Regions from separate parts of the Methylobacterium sp. Leaf89 genome, predicted to be linked through region 1. Evidence: predicted binding sites of a transcription regulator. Region 1 holds the regulator's gene; the other holds the start of a gene.
What was found. The regulator PhoB, encoded in region 1, activates phosphate uptake and scavenging genes when phosphate is short. The targets are predictions, from matches to a motif close to TGTCATNNANCTGTCAT.

Region 1 (4,756 bases):
AGACAAAGAAATTGAGCGCGGCGCACTTAGTGTAGCGACGGATTCTTATGACATGTCCGTTGGCGAACTGATGAACGTATATCGAGACAATGAACTTATAGTCAATCCAGAATTTCAGCGCCTATTTAGGTGGACACTTTATCAGAAAAGCCATTTTATAGAGTCGCTGCTCATTGGCATTCCTATCCCGTCAATATTTGTGTTCGAACAGGCATCTGGCGCCTGGGAACTCATTGATGGACTGCAACGAGTATCAACAATTCTTGAATTCGCAGGATTATTGCGAAATTCCGCTGGCAGAAAATCGCAACCATCAGTTCTGCAGGCGACCAGAACTTTGCCGTCTCTTGCAAATACTACTTGGGATGATGGACCAGCAGGCACAACTGCTCTTACGCCGGCTCAACAGATCTCAATAAAACGTGCCCGCATTGGCGTCCAAATTCTCAAAAAGACCAGCGACACAAAAGCAAAATACGATCTATTTCAGCGCCTCAACAGTCATGGATCTCAAGCGAATGATCAGGAGCTCAGGAACTGTGTAATTGTCATGCTCAACAGAGATCTATTTGCGGAAATCAAACGACTTGCCTCCGATCGACGCTTCAAAGCGATCATGCAGCCGAGCGAACGTGGAATAGAAACTCAAGCCCTGATGGACTACGTAACCCGCTTTTTGGTATTCATGTTTGTCGATTACGACAAAAGGTGGGATATAGAAGAGTACCTCAATAACGGTGTTATAGAAATTGCAGATGAGGATGGAAGCAATTGGCAATCTCTCATAAAAATATTTGAGGAAACAATCGATTTAGTTCACTCTACAGGTGAGCCAAATATACTGAAACGTTATCGAAACGGGACCTTCAGCGGTAAAGTTGGCCAAGCAGGTTTTGAAGCAATCTTTTTGGGAGTTGCTCAAAATAGAAAAGCGATCCTAAGAAAATCCAATCCCGGAGGTTTTGTATTGCAAAGAGCAAAAGATCTCTGGACACGAGCCGAAGTCAGTGATTTTACTAAGGGTGGTGTTAGAGGCACAACTCGGATTCAAAAAACTCTTCCATTTGGCAGAGAATGGTTTCAGCAGTGAAACCAGTAACGCCGAGCGCCCTGCAGGAGATTCTGGATACCGATCTTGTATGGAGGCGAAAAGAGCTAACATCACTAATTACTACTATGAGAAGCACAGATCTTGCAACTAAAGTTGTGCTTATCCGAGCCGCGGTGCCACTCCTCTATGCGCATTGGGAGGGCTTTGGCCGCGCGTGTTTCCAACGGTATCTTGAGCATGTAAGTTACAAGAACGTAAAATATAAAGATCTACACCCAGCCTTTTATTACTTATATAATTTAAACCGACTACAGGAAATTGGTAGAGCACCTGCTAAAACCGCAGTCATGCTCCTCCCACAAGTTATGCAGGCAAGAGACAATATAAATAGAAATGCGTTCCGAAAAATGATAGACACAAAGTCAAATTTGCGGTTCGAGGTTTTGGAACAATTGTGTTCAATGACGGGAATAGATCCAACACCCTTTTTTGAAGACGAGGTTTTTATAAATTTTGAATTGTGCGATCCTAGGAATGAGATTGCACATGGATCTTCTGCATCCCCATCGGAGACCACGTTAATTAAACGCCGAGATAGAGCGTTTGGCATAATGACAAAACTGCAAACCGCTCTTGTAAATGCAGCTATAAATAAAAGCTACAAAGCATAACCTGAAGACTTACTTTCTCAGACATTGTATTTCAAATATTTCATTTCGAAAAATAGAATTCATCCGCAGTAAAATCAATACCCTCTTGAATACAACTCGAAGAAATCTACATATTATAAAATATTAGTATTTGATGTATAAGTTATAATTTTAAAGTCTTTTATGCTGCCCTTTCTACTCGGCGTCGGCCTCGAACATCTCGTCGAAGGAGTAGCCCGAGCCGCGGACCGTGCGGATCGGGTCGCTCTGGCGCGGGCGGTTCAGGGCCTTGCGCAGGCGCCCGACATGGACGTCGACCGTGCGCTCGTCGATGTAGACGTCGTGGCCCCAGACGCCGTCGAGGAGCTGCTCGCGCGAGAACACCCGGCCGGGGCTCTGCATCAGGAATTCGAGGAGCTTGAACTCGGTCGGCCCGAGATGGATCTCGCGGCCTTCCCGGCGGATGCGGTGGCTGACCCGGTCGAGCTCGATGTCGCCGGCCACCAGCAGGTTGGCGACGTGGGCCGGCTTGGCCCGGCGCAGCAGGGCGCGGACCCGGGCGAGGAGCTCCGGCACCGAGAACGGCTTCACGATGTAGTCGTCGGCGCCCGTTCCGAGGCCCCGGATGCGGTCGCCCTCCTCGCCCCGCGCCGTGAGCATGATGACCGGCAGCCGCTCGGTCTCGCGCCGGGCGCGGATGCGGCGGCAGAGCTCGATCCCCGACAGGGCCGGCAGCATCCAGTCGAGCAGGACGAGGTCGGGCACCTGCTCCTGCAGGCGCAGGTCCGCCTCGTCGCCGCGGGCGGCCGAGTCGACGATGAACCCCTCGGCCTCGAGGTTGTAGCGGAGGAGGAGGGTCAGGGCCTCCTCGTCCTCGACGATCAGGATACGCGTACTCATCGTGCGCTTTCGATCAGACCGGCACGGGGGTCAGGCCGCGCCGGGCATGTCCACGGTGGCGTAGTTGGACGCGTCGTTCTTCGGGCGCTCGCGCTCGGCCAGGAGGTTCTCGCCGGTGACGAGGTAGTGGATCGTCTCGGCGATGTTGGTGGTGTGGTCGCCGATGCGCTCGATGTTCTTGGCCACGAACAGGAGATGCGTGCAGAACGAGATGTTGCGCGGGTCCTCCATCATGTAGGTCAGGAGCTCGCGGAACAGGGAATTGTAGAGGGCGTCGATGGCGTCGTCGCGCTCCCAGACGTCGAGGGCCGCCTTGGTGTCGCGGCTGGCATAGGCGTCGAGGACGTCCTTGAGCTGCTCCTGCACCAGGTCGCTCATGTGCTGGACGCCGATGACGATCTTCTGCGGCTGGATCTGGTCGGCGATCGCCACGACGCGCTTGGCGACGTTCTTGGCGAGGTCGCCGATGCGTTCGAGATCGTTCGACACGCGGATCGCCGTCACGGTCTCGCGCAGGTCGATGGCCAGGGGCTGGCGCCGGGCGATGAGCAGGATCGCCCGCTCCTCGATCTCGCGCTGGAGGGTATCGAGGCGGGCGTCGGCGGCGATCACCGCCTGGGCCAGGGGCGCGTCCCGGCGCACCAGGGCCTCGCCGGCCTCGGTCATCATCTTCTCGGCGATGCCGCCCATCTCGGAGATCGAGCGGCGCAGGTCCTCGAGGTCCGTATCGTAGGATTTGACGATGTGGTCGGGCATGGGGTTCGCTCCTCGATCGGGCCCGCCTGTCCGGGGCCCGCCCTGGCGGTGATGGGGGACGCGGGCCGAGACCGGCCGGCGGAGGATCAGCCGAAGCGGCCGGTGATGTAGTCCTGCGTCTGGCGCTTTTCCGGATTCATGAAGATGCGCGTGGTGGGCCCGAACTCCACCAGTTCGCCGAGATACATGAAGGCGGTGAACTGCGAGATGCGCGCCGCCTGCTGCATGTTGTGCGTGACGATGACGATGGTGAATTCCGAACGCAGCTGCTCGATCAGCTCCTCGATGCGGCCCGTCGAGATCGGGTCGAGGGCCGAGGTCGGCTCGTCGAACAGGATCACCTCGGGGCGCTGGGCCACCGTGCGGGCGATGCAGAGGCGCTGCTGCTGGCCGCCCGAGAGGCCCATGCCGGATTGCTTGAGCTTGTCCTTCACCTCGTCCCAGAGGGCGGCCTTGCGCAGGGATTCCTCGACGCGCATGTCGAGGTCGGCCTTGGGCAGCTTCTCGTAGAGGCGCAGGCCGAAGGCGACGTTGTCGTAGATCGACATCGGGAACGGGGTCGGCTTCTGGAACACCATGCCGATGCGCGAGCGCAGCTCGTTCAGGTCGACCCCGGAATCCAGGACGTTCTGGCCGTCGAGGAGGATCTCCCCTTCCGCGCGCTGGTCCGGATACAGGCTGTAGATCCGGTTGAAGGTGCGCAACAGGGTGGACTTCCCGCAGCCCGACGGGCCGATCAGCGCCGTGACCTGGCGGTCGTGGAAGTTGAGGTTGACCGACTTCAGGCCGTGGAAGCTGCCGTAGTAGAAGTTCAGGTCCTTGACGGCGATGCGGACCGGTGAGGACTCGTCGGCCTTGTGGCGTCCGGTGAGCTGCGCGGACGTGATCCCGGGGGCGGCGTTCATCGGTTCAAGATCCTATCGGGCGAAGCGGCGGGGACAGGCGGCGCGCGGGTGGTCAGCGCGACCGCTCGGTCTTGATGACGAAGCGGGCCACGATCGACAGGGCGAGGATCGTGACGGTGATGAGGAGGGCGCCGGCCCAGGCGAGCTGCTGCCAGTTCGGATAGGGCGAGAGGGCGAACTGGTAGATCATCACGGGCAGGTTCGGCACGCCGCCCATCAGATTGGGGGCGAACCAGCTGTTGTTGTTAAGCGCGGTGAAGAGCAGCGGCGCGGTCTCGCCGGCGATGCGGGCCAGGGCCAGGATGATGCCGGTGACGATGCCGGCGCTGGCGCCGCGCCAGGTGATGCTCCGGATGACGATGGAGGGCGGGGCGCCCAGCGCGGCGCCGGCCTCGCGCAGGGTCGAGGGCACGAGTCGCAGCATGTCCTCGGTGGTGCGCACGATCACCGGGGTGGCGATGATGGCCAGCGCCACCGCGCCGGCCCAGCCGGAA
Region 2 (4,756 bases), on a different contig from region 1:
GCCGCGCCGGTTCTGCACCCGGCCGACGGTTTCCAAGGGACCCTGGACATGCCCCCGCGAAAAGGTCTGGCGGTAGAGGGTCTGGCTGCGGGCGACCTCGACCTCGAGCTCGTCCGAGAGGGCGTTGACCACCGAGATGCCGACGCCGTGCAGGCCTCCGGACGTCTCGTAGACCTTCGAGTCGAACTTACCGCCCGCGTGCAGGATGGTCATGATGACCTCGAGCGCGGACTTGTTCGGGTATTTCGGGTGCGCGTCGACGGGGATGCCGCGGCCGTTGTCGGTGACGACGAGGTGGCCGCTCTCCTCCAGCTCCACCTCGATGAAGCTGGCATGGCCCGCCACCGCCTCGTCCATGGAATTGTCGATCACCTCGGCGAAGAGGTGGTGCAGGGCGCGCTCGTCGGTGCCGCCGATATACATGCCGGGGCGGCGGCGCACCGGCTCCAGCCCCTCCAGCACCTCGATGGTGGAGGCGTCGTAACCGGCCTCCGCCGAGACGGGGGGAAGCGGCGCCACAGCGTCGAGCTTGCGCCGCTCGGCGGCCTTCGGCAGCGGCGCCTTGCCGCCGGCGAAGAGATCGCGTGCGGGGTCGCTCACCGGAGCGCCTCGCGCGGGTGAGGGGGCAGCCGCGGGCTTCGCGGGCCGGATCGCAGAGGGAAACCGTGCAGCATTCGCCTTCATCCTCTCACCATACCGGAACAAACCGGAAACAGAAAGGGGTTCCCGCTCCGAGAGGCGGGAGCCGGAAGCCCCCGCCGCACAGGGCGTACCACCCCATGACATGGTATGGGGGTGGTTAAGAAGGCCTGACGGTGGCGTGATCCGTGGATCGTCGCGCCGGGCACCGCGCCCGTGGGCCGCCTCAGGTCCCGACGCGGCCGCCCCCGCGGCGGGTGATCGTCAGCACGGCGGGGCGGGGCGGCATCGCCGGGTCGAAGTCCGGCCAGCGGGTGGCGGGCGCCTCGAAGGTGGCGGGCACCGCCTTCGGGTCCTCCTCGTCGGCCTCGCCGGGATGCTGGACGGCCACGAAGAAGGTGGTGTCGTCGGGGGTGAAATAGGGGCCGCACATCTCGGCGCCGTGGGGCACGCGGAAGAAGTGCTTGCCCGTGCCGCGGCCCGCCCCTTCGGTCTCCATCGCCCAGATACCGTCATTGCGACCGGTGCGGGAGGGCGCGTTGCCGTCCGTGGCGACCCAGAGCCGGCCGAGGCCGTCGACCGAGCAATTGTCCGGCATCCCGAACCAGCCGTTCGTCGTGGTGGCCGACGAAAAGGTGGCGCCGACCTGGGCGATGCTCGGATCGCCGCAGCGGACCAGGATCTCCCAGGTGAATCCGGTGGCGGCATGGTCGCCGTCGTCGGGGGTGAGCTCGACGATGTGGCCGAAGCGGTTGTCGGCCCGCGGGTTGGCGGCATCGACCTGATCGGCCTTGCGCTTCCCGTTGTTGGTCAGCATCACGTAGACCTTGCCGGTCTTCGGGTTGGCCTCGACGTCCTCGGGCCGGTCCATCTTGGTGGCCCCGAGCCGGTCGGCGGCGAGCCGGGCGCCGATCACCACGTCGGCCTGGGATGCAAAGCCGTTCTCGGGCGTCAGCGGACCCTGCCCGAAGACCAGCGGCATCCAGGTGCCGCGCCCGTCGGCGTCGAAGCGGGCGACATGCAGGGTGCCGGAATCGAGGAGGTCGCGGTCGCCGCTGTCGGCCCGGCCCAGGGTGACGAACTTGTAGACGTAGTCGAAACGCTCGTCGTCGCCCTGGTAGATCACGTACTGTCCGGCCTTCGCGACGATGCCGGCCGCGCCCTCGTGCTTGAAGCGCCCCAGGGCCGTGCGCTTCTTGGGGACGCTCGTCGGGTCGAAGGGGTCGATCTCCACCACCCAGCCGAAGCGGTTCGGCTCGTTGGGCTCGCGGCCGAGGTCGAAGCGCGGGTGGAAGCGGCCCCAGGCATAGGCGTTGGCCGGCAGGTTGAAGCGCTTATGGTTGGCGGCCTCCGGCGAGTCCTTCGGCAGGGCGCCGGAGAAGTAGTAGTTGATGTTCTCCTCGCAGGTCAGCCACGTGCCCCAGGGGGTCGTGCCGCCGGCGCAGTTGTTGATCATCCCGAGGGCCGACCGGCCGCTGGGATCGGCGCCGGTCCGCACCCGGTCGGTGCCGGCGGCCGGGCCGGTCAGCGCCATCGGCGTCGTGGCGGTGATGCGGCGGGCGTATTTGGAATCCGGCACCACCGTCCAGCGGCCGTCCCGGCGCCGGATCTCGAGGACCGAGCCGCCATGGGCCGCCATCTCGATGTCGACGAGCGCCCGCGTCATGCCCTGGAAGTCCACCGCCTTGCCGTCCTGGCGCCCGAGGCCGGGGAACATGAGTTCCTCGTTGGTGTATTCGTGGTTGACGACGAGGAGGCCGTGCGCCGCCGGGTCGGCCGCCCCCGGCATGGGGAAGTAGCCGACGAAGTCGTTGTTGTAGCCGAACTGCTGGGCCTGTGCCGCCGCGGACTGATTGCGCGGGTCGAAGGCGGGCGCGCCGGGCAGCACCGGGTCGCCCCAGCGGATCAGGATCTCGGCATCGTGCCCGGCGGCGACGTGGTGGTGCGCGTCCGAGCCGGCCTCGATCTCCGCGAACGGGAATCGGGAGTCGCTGGCCGGCGACGCCGGACCCACCGCCCCGCCGGCGGCCAGGGCGCGGGGCGTCACCACCGCCGCGATGGCGCCGACCCCGAGGAGCCCGCGCAGGAGGTCGCGCCGGTCGAAGCGCGCCGCCACCACGTCGCCGAAGGTCGGGTTGGCGCTGCCGTTCGACCCGCGATCCTCGGCGGCCTCGGCGGCCTGCGAGCGGTTCTGGTTCGATGCGGTCATGGCGTGGCGGGTCCGGTGCGGGGCGCGGGCTGACGACCGTCCCCGCTACCCCGCCCGCATGGCACCGGTGTGACAGCGGCCGGTGCCCCGGCCACCGATCCTTAAGCCTTCCGGCGTGCCGCGGCGGCGGGCTTCTCGGCCGCAGCCTTGGTGCTCTTCGCCGGTTTCTTGGCGGCCGTCGCCTTCGCGGCGGGCTTGGCCGAGGCCTCGTCCCCGTCCGCTGCAGCCGTCTTCCCGGCGGCCTTCGCCGCAGGGGCCTTCTTGACCGCCGCCTTCTTCGCCGGGGCCTTGGCGCCCGCCGCCTTGCGGGCCGGAGCCTTCTTCTTGCCCCCGCCCGCGGCTTCCCGGGCGGCGATCAGCTCCAGTGCCTGGGGCAGGTCGACCGCCTCGGCCGCCATGGTCTTGGGCAGCGTCGCGTTGGTGGTACCGTCGGTGACGTAGGGGCCGTACTTGCCCGACTTCACCACGATGGGCTTGCCCGTCTCCGGGTGCTCGCCGAGGGGCCGGCCCGGATCGGCCGCCGGCCCGCGCCGGCCGCCGCCCTGCTCCTTGGCGACGATGAGGTCGATGGCCCGGTTGGCGCCGATCTCCAGCACGTCGTCGTCGCGCCCGAGATTCGCGTACATCTTGCCGTGCTGCACGTACGGCCCGAAGCGCCCGAGATTGGCCAGGATCGGCTCGCCGGTCTCGGGGTGGCGGGCCACCTCGCGCGGCAGGGCGAGCAGCTTCAGGGCCATCTCCAGGTCGACCGAGGACGGGCTGGTGCCCTTCGGAATCGAGGAGCGCTTGGGCTTGGGCGCCTCCTTCTCGGCCGCGGCCTCGCCGAGCTGGACGAAGGGACCGAAGCGGCCGTCGCGCACCGTCACGGGCAGGCCGGAGGCGGGATCGTTGCCGAGCACCCGCGTGCCGGGCTGACCGCCGTTCTCCGACGAGCCCTCGCCGTCGCCCTCGACGCCCGAGGCGGCGAGCTGGCGGGTGTACTTGCACTCCGGATAGTTCGAGCAGCCCACGAAGGCGCCGAACTTGCCGAGCTTCAGGGAGAGCTGGCCGGAGCCGCAGGTGGGGCAGGTGCGCGGGTTCGAGCCGTCGGCCTTCTCCGGGAAGATGTGGGCGCCGAGCAGGTCGTTGAGCGCGTCGAGCACCTCCGCGACGCGCAGCTCCTTGGTGCCGGCGATCGCGGCGGAGAAGTCGCGCCAGAAGTCGCGCAGCACCTCGCGCCAGTCGATCTCGGCGTTCGAGACCCGGTCGAGCTGCGTCTCGAGGTCGGCGGTGAAGTCGTACTCGACGTAGCGCTTGAAGAAGCTCTCCAGGAAGCCGGTGACGAGGCGGCCCTTGTCCTCAGCCACGAGGCGCTTCTTGTCGATCCGCACGTATTCGCGGTCGCGCAGGGTCTGCAGCACGGCGGCGTAGGTGGAGGGCCGGCCGATGCCGAGCTCCTCCATGCGCTTGACGAGGCTGGCCTCGGAATAGCGCGGCGGCGGCTCGGTGAAGTGCTGGGTCGAGGCGATGCGCTCGCGCTTGAGCGGGTCGCCCGCCTTCATGGGCGGCAGGCGCCGGCCGTCCTCGTCCTCCTCGTCGTCCTTGCCCTCCTGGTAGAGGGTGAGGAAGCCGTCGAACTTCACCACCTGGCCGGTGGCGCGCAGCTCCAGGGTGCGCGGCCCGACCTGGGCGACGACGTCCACCGTCGTCCGCTCTAGCTCGGCCGATTCCATCTGGCTCGCCACCGTGCGGGTCCAGATCAGCTCGTAGAGCTTGGCCTGCTCGGCATCGACGGTGCGGGCCACCGCCTTGGGCAGACGGCCCATGTCGGTGGGGCGCACGGCCTCGTGCGCCTCCTGGGCGTTCTTGGCCTTGACGCTGTATTTGCGCGGCGCGCCCGGCAGGTAGCGCTCGCCGTATTCCTGGGCG

Region 2: the regulator PhoB is predicted to act here: its motif matches at 2,907-2,923, upstream of ASF18_RS00095 (PhoX family phosphatase).

What each region holds. Positions count from the first base shown of each region.
Region 1 covers NZ_LMML01000008.1:34,989-39,744, forward strand. Annotated here, with positions in the region: gene ASF18_RS22785 (DUF262 domain-containing protein) at 1-1,090, shown strand, start outside; gene phoB (phosphate regulon transcriptional regulator PhoB) at 1,897-2,601, opposite strand; gene phoU (phosphate signaling complex protein PhoU) at 2,632-3,357, opposite strand; gene pstB (phosphate ABC transporter ATP-binding protein PstB) at 3,444-4,262, opposite strand; gene pstA (phosphate ABC transporter permease PstA) at 4,315-4,756, opposite strand, start outside.
Region 2 covers NZ_LMML01000001.1:16,949-21,704, reverse strand. Annotated here, with positions in the region: gene parE (DNA topoisomerase IV subunit B) at 1-600, opposite strand, end outside; gene ASF18_RS00095 (PhoX family phosphatase) at 866-2,848, opposite strand; gene topA (type I DNA topoisomerase) at 2,950-4,756, opposite strand, start outside.